3 regions of the Pseudomonas tremae genome follow, and region 1 is predicted to be linked to each of the others. Evidence: predicted binding sites of a transcription regulator. Region 1 holds the regulator's gene; each other region holds the start of a gene.
What was found. The regulator FliA, encoded in region 1, starts transcription of late flagellar genes. The targets are predictions, from matches to a motif close to CTAAAGTTTNNNNNNNNNNNGCCGNTAA.
Positions count from the first base shown of each region.

Region 2: the regulator FliA is predicted to act here: its motif matches at 2,251-2,278, upstream of I9H09_RS02825 (methyl-accepting chemotaxis protein).
Region 3: the regulator FliA is predicted to act here: its motif matches at 2,931-2,958, upstream of I9H09_RS06400 (methyl-accepting chemotaxis protein).

Region 1 is NZ_CP066270.1:1,888,428-1,893,946, forward strand. Features, by position in the region: gene flhF (flagellar biosynthesis GTPase FlhF) at 1-572, shown strand, start outside; gene fleN (flagellar synthesis regulator FleN) at 688-1,521, shown strand; gene fliA (RNA polymerase sigma factor FliA) at 1,518-2,258, shown strand; gene I9H09_RS08760 (chemotaxis response regulator CheY) at 2,513-2,887, shown strand; gene I9H09_RS08765 (protein phosphatase CheZ) at 2,907-3,692, shown strand; gene I9H09_RS08770 (chemotaxis protein CheA) at 3,725-5,519, shown strand, end outside.
Region 2 is NZ_CP066270.1:633,559-639,077, reverse strand. Features, by position in the region: gene I9H09_RS02835 (MOSC domain-containing protein) at 1-467, shown strand, start outside; gene I9H09_RS02830 (NAD(P)/FAD-dependent oxidoreductase) at 685-1,983, shown strand; gene I9H09_RS02825 (methyl-accepting chemotaxis protein) at 2,324-3,541, shown strand; gene I9H09_RS02820 (response regulator) at 3,551-3,919, shown strand; gene I9H09_RS02815 (STAS domain-containing protein) at 3,943-4,233, shown strand; gene I9H09_RS02810 (chemotaxis protein CheA) at 4,281-5,519, shown strand, end outside.
Region 3 is NZ_CP066270.1:1,394,944-1,400,462, reverse strand. Features, by position in the region: gene I9H09_RS06410 (CheR family methyltransferase) at 1-611, opposite strand, end outside; gene I9H09_RS06405 (chemotaxis protein CheW) at 608-1,144, opposite strand; gene I9H09_RS06400 (methyl-accepting chemotaxis protein) at 1,154-2,776, opposite strand; gene I9H09_RS06395 (NEL-type E3 ubiquitin ligase domain-containing protein) at 3,062-5,519, shown strand, end outside.

The DNA of each region.
Region 1 (5,519 bases):
AGAATATCGCTCTGGTCAGCATGGACAGTTTCCGCATCGGTGCCCAGGAGCAGCTCAAGACGCTCGGGCGCATTCTCAACGTGCCGGTTACCCATGTCGATCCGGGCCAGTCTCTGGTTCAGGCTCTCGAGCCACTGCTGCGCAAGCGCGTGGTGCTGATCGATACCGCCGGCCTGCAGGCCAGTGATCCTGCGCTGCGCATGCAGCTGGAGAGTCTGGCAGGGCGTGGCATAAAATCGCGCAACTACCTGGTACTGGCAACAACTAGCCAGAAGCAGGTACTGACAGCGGCTTATCACAGTTACAAACGTTGTGGCCTGGCCGGATGCATTCTGACCAAGCTCGATGAAACAGCCAGCCTCGGCGAAGTCCTGAGCCTGGCGATCAGTCACGAACTACCAGTGGCCTACCTGACGGACGGTCCACGTATTCCTGAAGATCTGCATATTCCACGCCGTCACCAACTGGTTAGCCGTGCGGTGAGCGTTCAGATGCAGGATGAGCCGAGCGAGGAAGCGATGGCTGATATGTTTGCCGACCTCTATCACACCCCTGGCAAGAGAGTGGGTTAAGTGATGGATATTATTGAAATGTCCCTGCATCAACGGTCTGCCTGGCATTGTTCATTAGTGAATGTGCGGTTCTCGGTGTGGTTTCGGTCTACGCAAGACAAGGTAAAGAAATAACATGGGCAGCATGCATCCCGTACAGGTGATCGCGGTGACCGGCGGCAAAGGTGGCGTCGGTAAGACTAACGTGTCAGTGAACCTCTCACTGGCCCTCGCCGAGCTTGGCCGGCGCGTTATGCTGCTTGATGCCGATCTTGGTCTGGCCAATGTCGACGTCTTGCTGGGCCTGACGCCGAAGCGCACGCTTGCCGATGTCATAGAGGGTCGCTGCGAACTGCGCGATGTTCTATTGCAGGGGCCGGGCGGGGTTCGTATCGTGCCTGCAGCTTCCGGCACCCAGAGCATGGTGCATCTGTCTCCGGCCCAGCATGCCGGTCTGATCCAGGCGTTCAGCGATATTGGCGACAATCTCGACGTACTGGTGATCGACACGGCTGCCGGTATTGGCGAATCAGTGGTGAGCTTTGTGCGCGCTGCTCAGGAAGTGCTGCTGGTGGTGTGCGACGAGCCCACGTCGATCACCGATGCCTACGCCCTGATCAAACTGCTCAACCGCGACTACGACATGAACCGCTTCCGGGTCCTGGCCAACATGGCTCAGAGCCCTCAGGAAGGGCGCAACCTGTTCGCCAAGCTCACCAAAGTGACAGACCGTTTTCTTGATGTTGCCCTGCAGTATGTAGGCGCTGTGCCGTATGACGAATGCGTGCGCAAGGCCGTGCAGAAACAGCGTGCCGTCTACGAAGCATTCCCGCGTTCCAAATGTGCACTGGCGTTCAAGGCTATTGCCCAGAAGGTTGATACCTGGCCGTTGCCGGCCAATCCGCGGGGTCATCTCGAGTTCTTCGTTGAGCGACTCGTTCACCAGACCAGTGCGGGGCCTGTGCAATGACTGCGAGCGGCTACCAGATGTACAGCAAGACTTCTCGGAACTCACAATATGAGCTGATCGAGCGCTATGCGCCTTTGGTCAAGCGCATTGCCTACCACTTGCTGGCGCGTTTGCCAGCCAGCGTGCAGGTCGAGGATCTGATCCAGGCCGGCATGATCGGTCTGCTTGAAGTCTCTACCAAATATGACTCCACCAAGGGTGCGAGCTTCGAGACCTATGCCGGCATTCGTATCCGTGGTGCGATGCTCGATGAGGTCCGCAAGGGTGACTGGGCTCCGCGTTCGGTACACCGCAATACGCGCATGGTCAGTGACGCAATTCGGGCAATTGAAGCTAAAACCGGTCGTGACGCTAAAGATCACGAGGTTGCTGCCGAACTCCAGTTGAGTCTTGATGATTATTACGGGATTTTGAATGACACCTTGGGCAGCCGCCTTTTCAGTTTCGACGACCTTTTGCAGGACGGGGATCATGAAGGGCTGCACGAGGACGGTGCAAGCGGTTCGCTTGAGCCGTCGCGCGATCTGGAAGACGAGCGCTTCCAGGCTGCGTTGGCCGATGCAATTGCCAATCTGCCAGAGCGTGAGCGTCTGGTATTGGCGCTGTACTACGACGAAGAGCTGAATCTCAAGGAAATCGGAGAGGTTCTTGGGGTCAGCGAATCTCGAGTCAGTCAGTTACACAGCCAGTGCGCAGCTCGTTTGCGAGGGCGTTTGGGGGAGTGGCGAGCGCGTTGACGGCAATCCGCGACGCAAGTCGCGAGTTGTCTGCATGCCGGCTGTGCAAAGCGTTACGTGGTAACAGGATGAACGAGACGCAAGCCCATCGAACATTGTCTCGATGGGCTTTCGTTCAAGGTCTTTGCCTGTCGTTGTGCCAAGCCCGTCGTCGTTTCGTATAGCTGGAGGTGTGCTGTGCCAGTATTGAGTGAACAGCGTGTTCAGGTGCTGAATGCGTTAAAGACTGCTTGGAGGTCGAATTGGACAAGAACATGAAAATCCTCATCGTTGATGACTTCTCAACGATGCGGCGGATCATCAAGAACCTTTTGCGTGATCTGGGGTTTACCAACACATCGGAAGCGGATGATGGTCTGACCGCACTGCCGATGCTGCAAAGCGGTGCCTTTGACTTTCTGGTGACCGACTGGAACATGCCTGGCATGTCCGGTATCGATCTGTTGCGTCAGGTCCGTGCGGATGATCGCCTCAAGAATCTTCCCGTGCTGATGGTCACTGCAGAAGCCAAGCGTGAGCAGATCATTGAAGCTGCTCAGGCCGGGGTGAACGGTTATGTAGTCAAGCCATTCACGGCTCAAGCGCTGAAAGAGAAGATCGAAAAGATCTTTGACCGCGTCAATAGCTGATGCATGCCGCGAGGGCGCTATGGATAACAATGATTCGATGGCCGACTTTGAGTCGACCCTAAAAAGACACGCGCAGGAACTCGTTACCAGCCTTGAAAAGGGTCGTTTCGGCGAGGCTGTGCAACTGATCCATGAGCTCAATCAGACACGTGACCGCGGCCTTTATCAGGAAGTGGGCAAGCTGACGCGTGAGCTTCACAGTGCAATCGTCAACTTTCATATCGATCCGCACATGCCTCAGGCCGAGGAAGTGTCGCAAATCACCGACGCCACCGAACGCCTGTCGTACGTAGTCAGGCTGACCGAGAACGCAGCCAACCGCACGATGGACCTGGTCGAGGAAAGTACGCCGGTCATGAATGGCCTGAGTTCCGACGCCAAGGCTTTGAGCGAGGATTGGGGGCGTTTCATGCGCCGCGAAATCAGCGCTGAAGAGTTTCGCGAGCTGGCCAAGCGAGTCGACGGTTTTCTGACGCGCACCGAAAAGGAAACCCACCAGGTTGCCGGCCATCTCAACGATATTCTGCTTGCTCAGGATTATCAGGACCTTACGGGTCAGGTGATCAAGCGCGTTACGCAGCTGGTCACTGAAGTTGAGAGCAATCTGCTCAAGCTGGTGCTCATGGCCAGCCATGTCGATCGCTTCGCAGGCATCGAACATGACGAAGAATCCATCCTTGCAGAAAAAGATCCTAAAAAACATCTCGCCAAGGGTGAAGGTCCGCAGATTCATGCCGATAAACGTGAAGACGTCGTATCCGGACAGGATGATGTAGACGATCTGCTATCGAGCCTCGGCTTCTAAGGTCTGTTGACGGTTAATTTAGGGAGCACCCCATGAGCTTCGGCGCCGATGAAGAAATCCTTCAGGATTTTCTGGTAGAGGCCGGCGAAATTCTGGAGCAGTTGTCAGAGCAGTTGGTCGAGCTGGAAAGCCGACCGGATGATGCTGACCTGCTCAATGCAATTTTTCGCGGTTTTCACACTGTAAAAGGCGGCGCCGGCTTCCTCCAGCTCCATGAGCTGGTGGAGTGCTGCCACATCGCCGAAAACGTCTTCGACATCCTGCGCAAGGGTGAGCGTCGCGTTGATTCCGAACTGATGGATGTGGTCCTGGAGGCTCTGGACACCGTCAACAGCATGTTTGGTCAAGTACGAGAAAGAACCAACGTCACCCCGGCGACCCCTGAGCTGCTGGCTGCCCTGGCGCGGCTGGCTGAGCCACAATCTGCGGATGTGGTCGAAGCGCCAGAGCCAGAGCCGCAACCAGTGGCCGAGGCAGTTGCCCCGGCGGCTCAGGCTCAGGCCGACGGCGACATTACCGATGATGAATTCGAGCAACTGCTGGATTCGCTGCACGGCACCAGCCCGGTGTCTGTGGCCGCGCCAGTGGCAGCTGCTGCTGCACCTGCGCCAGTGGGCGATGAAATCACCGACCAGGAATTCGAATCGCTGCTTGATCAGCTGCACGGCAAGGGCAAGTTTGCACCCGACGCCGCAGCTGCCCCGGCCCCTGCTGCCAAGAGCGCCGCTGCTGCGCCCGCCGGTGATGAAATCACTGACGACGAGTTCGAGGCGCTGCTTGATCAGTTGCATGGCAAAGGTTCTTTCGACGCTGCTGTAGCCGCTCCGGTTGCCGCTGCACCTGCGCCCGCTGCTGTAGCCGCTCCGGTTGCCGCTGCACCTGCGCCCGCAGCTGTTGCTGCAAAGCCTGCGCCTGCTGCGAAGGCATCGGACGAAATCACCGATCACGAATTCGAAAACCTGCTGGATGAGTTGCACGGCAAAGGCAAGTTCGAACCTCAGGCTATCGCTGCCAAGGCACCTGCGGCTGCTCCTGCTGCCCCGGCGCCTGTGGCCAAGCCTGCTGCAGCGCCCGCACCGGCTGCCAAGGCCGAGCCAGCCAAGCCCGCTCCAGCAGCTGCACCGGCACCGGCACGAGCGCCGGCCCCAACCGGTGAAAAACCGGTCGCGACCGAAGCTGAAACCACTGTTCGCGTTGATACCGCCCGCCTGGACGAGATCATGAACATGGTGGGTGAGCTGGTGCTGGTTCGTAACCGTCTGGTTCGTTTGGGGCTCAACAGTGGCGATGAAGCCATGTCCAAGGCGGTTTCCAACCTTGACGTGGTGACGGCAGACCTGCAGACCGCGGTGATGAAAACGCGCATGCAGCCGATCAAGAAAGTCTTCGGACGCTTCCCGCGTCTGGTTCGCGACCTGGCCCGTCAGCTCAAGAAAGAGATCAACCTCGAGTTGGTCGGTGAAGAGACCGATCTCGACAAGAACCTCGTCGAGGCGCTTGCCGACCCGCTGGTCCACTTGGTGCGCAACGCGGTCGACCACGGTATCGAAACCCCGGAAGAGCGTGAAGCCACAGGCAAGTCTCGTGGCGGTCGGGTGATTCTTTCGGCAGAGCAGGAGGGCGACCACATCCTGTTGTCGATTTCCGATGATGGCAAGGGCATGGACCCTAACGTTCTGCGCTCTATCGCTGTCAAGCGTGGGGTCATGGACAAGGATGCGGCTGATCGGTTGAGTGACACCGATTGCTACAACCTGATCTTTGCTCCGGGTTTCTCGACCAAGACCGAAATCTCCGACGTCTCTGGCCGCGGTGTGGGCATGGACG
Region 2 (5,519 bases), 1.3 Mb from region 1:
GTCCAGAGTCGCGTGCCGAGATGATTGAGCTGGATGCGGTGGAAGCGCGTCGCGAGGCTGGCCTGACCGGTGATCACTCACGGCCCGGCCCACGCAATGCGCGGCAGGTCACACTGATTCAGTGGGAGCACCTGGCTGTGGTCGGTTCTTTGCTGAGCCGGTCTGCCGACAACCCCATCGTGCCGCAGGACTTGCGCCGCAATCTGGTGATCAGCGGCATCAATCTGTTCAGCCTCAAGCACCGGCGCTTCAGGGTTGGCCAGGCCATTTTCGAAACCACTGGCTGGTGCCAGCCGTGCGCAAAGCTTGAGCAACGCCTTGGCCACGGCACCTTTCAGGCGGTGCGTGGGCATGGCGGAATTACTGCGCGAGTGTTACAAAGCGGCATCATCCGTCTGGACGACACCTTGCAGGTCGAGCCACTGGAAATCACCGATGCCTGGCCCCCTGTGCGACCGCACGCCTAAGACGACGCATAAAGTGATCAGCTTGCTGAACCCCGCACCGCAAAGGCGTGTCGAAGAGTACCTTCAGGCCACTTGGCAGCCAGTCGAGCGCATTTCGCTCCTGATACAGGCACTGCCGTAATGAACCGCTTTATCGAGCCATCTGACGCTATGAGCTGCCTGACGCTCGCGCAGATCGAGCTTCCCCCGAATTTCTTAAACCTTCCGAGTAATCCTTATGACGCACCGTATTGTTATCGTTGGCGGAGGCGCTGGCGGTCTGGAGCTGGCTACCAGTCTGGGTAAAACCCTGGGCAAAAAAGGCACGGCAATTGTCACGCTGGTGGACGCCAACCTGACACATATCTGGAAACCACTGTTGCACGAGGTGGCTGCAGGTTCGCTCAACTCGTATGAGGACGAGCTGAATTACGTGGCGCAGGCCAAGTGGAACAACTTTCAGTTTCAGCTCGGTCGCATGACCGGGCTGGACCGTGCAAGCCGTCAGATCCATCTGGCGGCCACGCTGGATGAAACGGGCGTGGAGCTGGTTCCGGCGCGCAGCCTGGAGTATGACTCGCTGGTGATCGCAGTCGGCAGCACCACCAATGATTTCGGCACCAAAGGCGCTGCCGAGCACTGTCTGTTTCTCGACAGTCGCAAGCAGGCCGAGCGCTTCCATCAGCAACTGCTCAACCACTACCTGCGCGCCCACGCAGGTCAGGCCGACAGCACCCGGGAAATCACCGTCGCCATCGTTGGCGCTGGGGCTACCGGCGTAGAGCTGGCGGCAGAGCTGCACAACGCGGCGCACGAGCTGGCGGCTTACGGGCTGTGCCAGATAAAGCCTGAAAACCTGCGCATCACGGTGATAGAGGCCGGTCCGCGAGTGTTGCCGGCACTGCCTGAACGTATCGGTGCGCCAGTCCACAAGACGCTTGAAAAACTGGGCGTGACAGTGCTGACAAACGCTGCCGTGAGTGAGGTGACGGCAGACGGTTTGATCACGGCGACCGGGGAAGTCATTCCTGCGAGTTTGAAAGTCTGGGCGGCGGGTATCCGTGCCCCGGCCTTCCTGCATGAGCTGGATGGGCTGGAGAGCAACCGCATCAATCAGTTGCAAGTGCTGCCGACGCTACAGACCACCCGCGACGAAAATATCTTTGCCTTCGGCGACTGCGCGGCCTGCCCGCAAAAAGGCACCGACCGCAATGTTCCGCCTCGCGCTCAAGCGGCTCATCAGCAGGCGTCTTTGCTGGCCAAATCGCTGCGTCTGCGGATCGAAGGCAAGACACTGCCGGAGTACACCTACAAGGACTACGGCTCGTTGATTTCCCTGTCGAGCTTTTCGGCGGTCGGCAATCTGATGGGTAACTTGATGGGCAGCGTAATGCTCGAAGGCTGGCTCGCGAGGATGTTCTACGTGTCGCTGTATCGCATGCACCAGATGGCGCTGTATGGCGCCTTCCGCACCCTGATGCTGATGCTGGGCAGCAAAATCGGCAAAGGCACCGAGCCACGGATGAAGCTGCACTAACCTGTAGCACCTGTGCCAATGCCTGTCGGGGTTGGCACGCTGTTTACCAGGCTCTGCGCTGCATGCGGCGGCGCAGAGTGTTACGAGATGAGTCAGCTCTCCAAACGCGAGCTACGATCCAACCCTCGCCCCACCTGCCCCGCCACGCCACGAACTACAAGCGTCCGGCACGATTCTCGTGCTGACTTGCCGTCCTCGCAATAACAGCTATTTTTAACAGTTATAGCTTTCCGTATGGCCTAACGGACGGAAGGCGTTGACGTGGCTATCAAGTTCGTCGCGATCACGCAGATAACCTTACAGTTGTTAATCGTAGTAGCACTGTTCAAGGATCGAACCCATGATGTCGAATCAACTCCGCACCCCGCCAGTACAAGCCCATCCGCGTTTCGTCTGGTTCCCGTTGATTCCTGTCATCCCCGCCATCGCCTGGCTGTTCGTCCAGTCGGGCACAGCGCCAGACAATCTTTTCGCCAGTGCTGTGCTGATCGCGGTGGGTGTCGGTGCCGGTTTCTGGGCAGCCCGCTCGCAGGCCGACAAAGTGAATCTGGCCGTCGCTCAGGCGCTGGATCACCAACACACGCACAACGCTCAAACCACCGCGATGGCCGCCAGTACTCAGATTAATGAGGTACTGCTCGGTGCGATGCCGATCTGGGTCAAGCAGGTCGAAAGCTCGCGCGAGCAGACCGAAACCGCCATCGTCGCGTTGACCACCCGGTTCATGGGGATTTCCGAACGTTTGCAGGATACGGTGCAGGCTTCGCAGCACGCAGCCGGCGAACTGGACGGACAGAATGCCGACGGCGCGTTGAAAGCGCTGTCGCAGAGCGACAGCGAGCTGACTCAGGTGATCGACTCGCTCAAGGCCACACAAGCCAGTCGTGACCAGACGCTTTCCCAGGTTCGCGGCCTCACTGCCTACACAGGCGAATTGCGCACCATGGCCGCCGACGTGGCCGCCATTGCTGCGCAGACCAACCTGCTGGCCCTCAACGCTGCCATCGAAGCCGCCCGCGCGGGCGAAGCGGGACGCGGTTTTGCGGTAGTGGCCGACGCCGTGCGCAGCCTGTCCAGCAAGTCCAGCGAAACCGGCCAGCAGATGTCGGCCAAGGTCGACATCATCAACAACGCCATTACGCAACTGGTGCAAGCCGCCTCCAGCGGTGCCGATCAGGACAGCCATTCCGTTACAGCCTCCGAGCAAGGCATCCAGAACGTGCTGGAGCGCTTCCAGAGCATTACCGGACGTCTGGCCGAATCCGCCGACCTGCTGAAACAGGAAAGCTACGGTATTCGCGACGAGATGACCGAAGTGCTGGTCAGCCTGCAGTTTCAGGACAGGGTCAGCCAGATCCTGGCCCATGTTCGCGACAACATCGACTCTCTTTATGCGCACCTGCTACAGGCCAGTCAGTCCCCGGACGAAGCCGTTGCCATCGACGCGCGACAATGGCTGGCACGCATGGAGTCCACCTACGCAACCGATGAACAACGCCGTACACACCGCGGCGAATCGGCTGCGCAGCAGAATTCGCAGGAAATCACATTCTTCTAGGAGTAGATCATGGCTAAGAGTGTATTGGTGGTCGACGATTCAAGCAGTGTCCGGCAGGTCGTCGGCATTGCTCTGAAAAGTGCCGGATACGATGTCATCGAAGCCAGCGACGGTAAGGATGCACTGGGCAAGCTGACAGGGCAGAAAGTGCACCTGATCATCAGCGACGTCAACATGCCGAACATGGATGGAATCACCTTCGTCAAAGAGGTGAAGAAGCTGGCCAGTTACAAGTTCACCCCCATCATCATGCTGACCACCGAGTCTCAGGAATCGAAAAAGGCCGAGGGTCAGGCCGCCGGTGCAAAAGCCTGGGTGGTGAAGCCATTTCAGCCAGCACAAATGCTGGCCGCCGTATCCAAGCTGATCCTGCCCTGAGACCGACGGCCCTGGAGGTCAGCATGACGACATCTGCAGAGACCAGCCAAGACGCCGCCCGCGTGCAGATCGAAGGCGAGTTGACGATCTACACCGTCACCGAACTCGCCGCCCGAATACTGCCGCAGGTCGGCACAGCCGCAAGACTGGACGTCGACCTGTCGCAAGTAACCGAAATGGATGGCGCGGGACTGCAATTGCTCGCGGTCATTCAGCGCGAGGCCGAAAAAAACGGCACAGCGCTGCACCTGACCGGCCAGAGCAAGGCCGTGACGGAAACCTTCGAGTTATGCAACCCGGGCGTCGTGCTGTAGCGCACCTATTGGCAGCATTGCCGAGTAGTTGGACATAGGAAGTCAATGTGAGCATTAACCTCGATCAGGCTCAGCAGACGTTTATCGTCGAAGCGCGAGAGCTGTTGCAGGCGATGGAGGAATCCCTCCTGCAACTTGAAAGCGAACCGGGTGATGTGGACGCGATTGGCGCAGTCTTTCGTGCAGCACACACCATCAAGGGTTCGGCCGGATTGTTCGGGCTGACCCCGATCGTGAGTTTTACCCACATCGTCGAGGACGTGCTGGATCGTCTGCGCGAAGGCAGCGTTTCAGTGGATGCACAGCTGATCGCAGTGCTGCTCAAGTCCGGCGATCACATGCTCAAGCTGATCGACGTGGTCGCCAGCAGGGGCGAGCAACTTCAGCCGCCTGCTCTTGAGCGCGAAGCTGCGCTGCGTCAGGCGTTGCAGGTCTATCAGGCACCAGACACCGCCCAGGCTGCCGACGAGGCTGCTGCAACCGGCGTCACTGATGGCGAAGAAATCGAAGCGTCATGGCATATATCTCTGCGCTTCGGCGTGGATGTGTTTCGCAATGGCATGGACCCGCTGTCGTTCCTGCGTTACCTCAACACGCTGGGGCAGATGGTCAAGGTCACGACCGTCACCGACAGCATTCCAGCGGTGGAATCGTGGGACCCGGAATCGTGTCACCTGGGTTTCGAGATCGAGTTCCGCTCCGCTGCCGGTCACGCCGCAATCAACGAAGTATTCGACTTCGTGCGTGAAGACTGCGCCGTGGAAATCACCCTGATCGATCAAGTCGAAGCAGATGCCGAGCCTGTCGGCACAGAACTGGTGTCGCAGAACGAGCGCAGCACTGTAGTGGCAAGCGGCGAACTGCTGGGCGACCAGCGAGCGGTGCCGCGAGAACCTGGCATTGCGACGGTCGTGGATCGCCCACAGAGCGGCGACCAGAAAAGTAAGGACGGACGTTATGTGCGCGTCAATGCCGACAAGCTCGACGAGTTGATCAACCTGGTCGGCGAACTGGTGATTGCCAGCGCTGGCGCCAGCCTGTTGGCCAAGTCGTGCGACAACGATCCGCTTCAGGAAGCCAGCTCGACCGTGTCGGGGCTGGTCGAGCAGATTCTCGACGGCGCGCTGCACCTGCGCATGATCCCGATCGGCGACACCTTCAACCGATTTCGTCGGGTGGTGCGCGATGTCAGTCAGGAACTGGGCAAGGATATCGACCTGATCATCAACGGCGCAGAAACCGAACTGGACAAGACGGTTGTCGAGAAGATCGGCGACCCGCTGATG
Region 3 (5,519 bases), 490 kb from region 1:
ACGATGTCATAGGCCACCTGCGTTGCCAGTTTCGGGTCAAGCAGGTTGCCGGACTGAAAATTCACGCAGCCGCGAATCGAGTCGGAAATCTCAAAACCGTTGGCCACCGGATTGAAAAAGCGTTCGCGATAGCCGATATCGCTGCCGCGAAACGAGTTCTTGCCATAAACGCCATGCTCGGCCTTGGCAATCGAAACCGGGCTGATATCGATGGCATCAACCTTGAATTGCCGAGGATCTACGCCAGCGTCCAGCAATGCCATCGCAATGGAATAGGGTTCCTCGCCAGTCGAACACGGCAAGCTCAGAATGCGCAGCTGACGCACGCCTGCGAGGTTCTCCACACGCTCACGGGCCAGCATGCCGAGTGTCAGAAACGACTCTGGGTAACGGAAAAACCAGGTCTCGGGAACGATCACGGCCTCGATCAGCGCTTGCTGCTCTTGAGGCGAGGTCACCAGCAGGTGCCAATAGGCATCGCTGTCGGGGCAATTGGAAGCGGTCGCCCGCTGGCGCAAGGCACGCTCGATAATGGCTTCGCCAACCGAGGTCACATCCAGCCCGATGCGGTCTTTCAGAAAGCTGAAAAAACGTGAATCATCAACTTTCATGGCGCGTCCTCAAGCAATTCGAGGTCTACCGGCACCACCGGATACAGAAGCTCGCGCACCGGTTCGCTCAACAGTTCCTGTACATGAATCCATTGCAGCAGGCCCTTCTCGTCTTCCCGGACCGGCCCCAGATAAGGTGACAGGCGATTGTCCAGGCCATAGGCCTTGAACTGTGAAACCGGGCAGCGCAGGGTTTCTGTCGCTTGCTCCAGAATAAGCCCGAGCAGTTGAGCAGGGTGGGCGTCGTCGTAGCGGTAGTTCACCAGAATCATGCGGGTACTGGTGCGCGCGTGGGCCGGCTGGCCGCAATTGAGCGCGCTGATATCGATGACCGGCACGATTTCGCCACGGTGGGCAAAAATCCCGGCCACCCAGTGAGGTGCTCTGGCAATCTTCTTGAGCTTCACCCGCGGCAGAATTTCGGCAATTTCAGTCGCTTCCAGCGCGTAACGGTCTTCACCGATGCAAAACAGCAGGAAGAGCTTGTTGGCGGTCACTGGCGGACCGGTGCGCCTCGGCGATTGCTCCGTCATTGTCCGGACTCAGACTTTGAAGCGCGAAACGCCACTGCGCAAGCCGACCGCAACCTGACTCAACTCGTCGATGGCGAAACTGGCTTGACGCAGTGAGTCGACAGTCTGGCTGCTGGCATCGGCCAGTTGCACAAGCGCCTGATTGATCTGCTCGGCGCCTGTGGCCTGCGCCTGCATCCCTTCGTTGACCATCAGCACGCGCGGCGCCAGCGCCTGCACCTGATGAATGATCTGCGACAGCTGCTCCCCGACCTGAGTGACTTCGAACATGCCACGACGCACTTCTTCAGAAAACTTGTCCATGCCCATGACGCCAGCGGACACCGCTGACTGGATTTCACGCACCATCTGCTCGATGTCGTACGTGGCCACAGCGGTCTGGTCGGCCAGGCGGCGTACTTCAGTGGCAACCACCGCAAAACCGCGGCCATATTCACCGGCCTTTTCGGCTTCGATGGCAGCATTCAGCGACAGCAGGTTGGTCTGGTCGGCAACCTTGACGATGGTCACGACCACTTGATTGATGTTGCCAGCTTTCTCGTTAAGGATGGCCAGTTTGGCGTTGACCAGATTGGCCGCGCCCATCACCTGATGCATGGTTTCTTCCATACGCGCCAGACCCTGCTGGCCCGAGCCGGCCAGAATCGATGCCTGATCAGCAGCCGACGTGACTTCGGTCATGGTGCGCACCAGATCACGCGAAGTGGCAGCGATTTCCCGCGATGTCGCACCGATCTCGGTGGTGGTCGCAGCCGTTTCCGTAGCGGTGGCCTGTTGCTGACGCGAGGTCGCGGCGATCTCGGTGACCGACGTCGTGACCTGAACGGAAGATCGTTGGGCCTGCGCGACCAGCCCGGTGAGCTCGGTCATCATGTCGTTGAAGCCGGTCTCGACTGCGTTGAACTCATCTTTGCGAGCCAGGCTGAGGCGTGTGCTCAGATCGCCGGAGCGCATGATGTCGAGAATACGTACGATGAGCTGCATCGGCGCCATGATCGAGCGCATCAGCAGCAGGCCACAGGCCGCCGCTGCCATGATGGCGATCAGCAAGGACAGGATCATGCTGACCTTGGCACTCAGCACCGCGCTGACGATGTTGTTGGTGGCTTCGTCAGCCAGTTGTTTATTGGCGACAATGAGCTCGTTGAGCTGCTTGCGGCCCGCCAGCCACACGGGGTTCACATCACCGAACAGCTCGGCGCGCGCGCTGGCGTAATCACCGCGATCATAGTTGGCAAGCACTTCGTTGAGCATGCGGGCATAGTCGTCGCGCCGCTTCTCGAAGAGTGCAAAACTGTCGCGGTCGTCCTTATCGAAGATAGATTTCTTGTAACCATCCATTTGCGTCTGCAGGTTCTCATCGAACCCTTTGTACTGATCTTTTTCCTGCTTGGTCAGCGGCCGCGCGGCACCCTCGGAGATCAGCTCCAGCGTGCGGATGTAGCTTTCGCCCCAGGCGCTGCGAACCAGCGTGCTGTAGTAGACGCCAGGCAGCGCATCAAGGCGGACCTGCTCCTCACTGGACTCGATGGACAACAGCCGGGAATACGACACGACCACCATCAACAGCATGATGGCAATGATGACGGCAAAGCTCGCCAGAATCCGTTGGCGCAAGGTCCAGTTCTTCACAGTCATCCCTCAAGAGTTCAACGACGGCGTCAGCCGTGTTCAAGATGCAGACCGATGAACGGTCCAGGCGGCGTGAGTATAGCCCAGCCTCCAGAGGCCGGGCGGGCGAGACGGGAATCAACTCGTCAGGCGGTTTAATCACACCCTTCAAATATTTTCGGCAACGCTGCGCACTACTTGAGCGCCACGTGCAACGAATAATCAAAACACATAAATAGTTAGCACTTGCGGGGTCAAACACAAACGTAAGCTTCGTCGCCTCCTCATTCATGACAAGGCACTTCGATGCTCGATTCATTACTGTCGGACGCTGCTCCGACAAACTCTCATGTGCAGCATATAAAAGACAAGACACCCGAGTGGCTGCTTGAGGCCGGACCGGCTGTCCACGCAACGTTACGCCGGTCTTCCGGGCGTTCACCGCAATGGCTGACGAACGCCCGTACGTCCAGTCCCGAACGGCTCGACGAACTGCAGCGACTCTACGCAGAACAGCGCCGCACCGAACAGAAAGTCCGTCCGACACTCGACGGTCTTTCTACCCTTGAAGACTTTGCCAGGCCCCTGCTGACGGAGGCAATCAAGGAACGGTTCGGTCTGGATGTTGACGTTACCGATACCTGGCTGTTTCACGCCAGTCGTGCAAAGGTCGATCAGTCGTTCGCGTCGGCCTCCAAAGACCCGATGACCGAGGCCAATACGGCCCTGAGAGCTGCAAGGCAGACCTTGCTCAACGCCGCTCTGCAGAACTTCGAGGCGTGGGAAACAGTCCCTGGAGCGATGGACCCGGATACTGGCACCAGGGCCGAAGTGTTTTCGTCTTGCGAAATCACAGGCAACTACATCGAGGGCAAGCCTTTGCCTGTTTCTCCCACAGAGTTTGCAGCACTGTGCCGCGAACTGGACCTGGGCGGCAGGTATCAGACGCATATCAAATCCGTCTTCAGCGCACCCTCGACGCCAGATGAAACTTCGGACTCGGCTGCCTCGAGACTGCGCAAGGACTTCATGCAACTGGAGTCTTCCTCCATCCGGCTGCAACTGCAGATCGCAACGCTTCAGGAACTGGTCAGTGAACCGTTGAAGGTTGCGTTACTGGAAACGCTTGCGGGCAGGCAAGGCGCCCTGCTCGATAACACGCCGTTAAACTGCAGCGTATTGTGCCTGGGGGATATAGAGCTTAACGGCCCCTTCGTCTTCGGCAAGAACCGGAACATCGCAACCGGGCTGGAAAAAATTGTCGTTTATCTGCCTGACGATCCCATTGCACCGCTTAAAGAATATGACTCGGTCGAAGTCTTCATGAACTCGCTGCGCGAGCGAATGTTCGTCAAAGGGTATCTGAACTTCTTCAAGCGTTTCATTCCGGCACGCCACCGCAATAGAGTGCTTGAACAGCTGTTAGAACGTCTGCACCCCAAGGTCACGAAAGGCAGCATTTTCGAGCGCCAGTGGCTGGAGCGTGAAGAAGATCGAAACGCCAGGCTGCACCTGAGGGAAACCCCGCTGAGCGGCCCGTTGCTGGACGAACTGTACGATCGCAAACAGGCCGTACTGCGTGACGACGCCTTGTTTCAGGGGGTGCCTACGGCGGATCAGGATCAGAAGACGTTCGATGAACGGGTGCAGTACTTCAAGAGCAAAGCGCTGGACGTCTTGAACATCGCAAGCTTTGTGGTTCCGGTCCTGGGCGAGCTGATGCTGGCGGTGACGGCTGCGCAACTGATCCATGAAGTTTACGAGGGCGCAGAAAGCTGGGCGAAGGATGAAAAACAGCAGGCCTTCGCTTATCTGTTCGACGTGGTGGAGAACATCGCCCTGATGTCCGCGCTCGGCGCTGCGACGATCGCAGGGGCCGGCATACCTGCGCTGCAAGTGCCCGAGTTCGTCAGGGGCTTGAAAGCCGTGGAACTGCCGGACGGCGCGACACGCCTGTGGAAGCCCGACCTCGCCCCCTTCGCCCATGACATCGTGCTGCCAGGCGGTCTGCAGCCAGACGCTACTGGCCTGTATACATGGCAAGGCAGGCAGTGGCTGGCGCTCGAAGGGAAAACCTATGCCATAGAGCCCGGCAAGAGCGGCGATGGCTACCGGATGACGCACCCCACCCGCCCGGACAGCTACCAGCCAGCCTTGCGGCACAACGGCGCAGGTGCCTGGCTGCACGAGCTGGATCGCCCACTGCAAATGGAGGGTCTGACGCTGTTTCGCCGGCTGGGGTATTCCAGTGAGGTATTTTCCGACACCACAGCCAGGCATCTGCTGAGCGTCAGCAACTCGCCCGAATCAGTTTTGCGTCAGGCGCTGACTGATCAGGCCCGCCCGCCTGCACTGCTTGAGGACACCGCGCTGCGTTTCAGGCTGGACCAGCAAATCGATCGGTTCATCGAGCAGATGGCAGCAAACGATGCAAGCGCTTCAACCCCTCTGCAACTTGAACTGCTGAGCCAGGATCCTCGCTGGCCGAACAACCGGGCGCTGACGCTGGTGGATGCCCAGGGCGCGCCTATTCAAACGTTCCCGCCAACGCAGGAGGCTGTTACTCGCGACAGCATCACGGTACGTGTCGACCAGCCTGACGCCCTGCGCCAGGATGCCCTGCGCCAGGTTCTGGAAAAGTTGAGCAACAGTGAAATTGGCACTCTGCTCGACGAAGAGTTCGGGGCCGGCCAACCGGGTATGTCAGCGCGAGTGACCACATTGCGGGCGCTACTGACAGCCCGTGCCCGCGCGACCAGAGCCT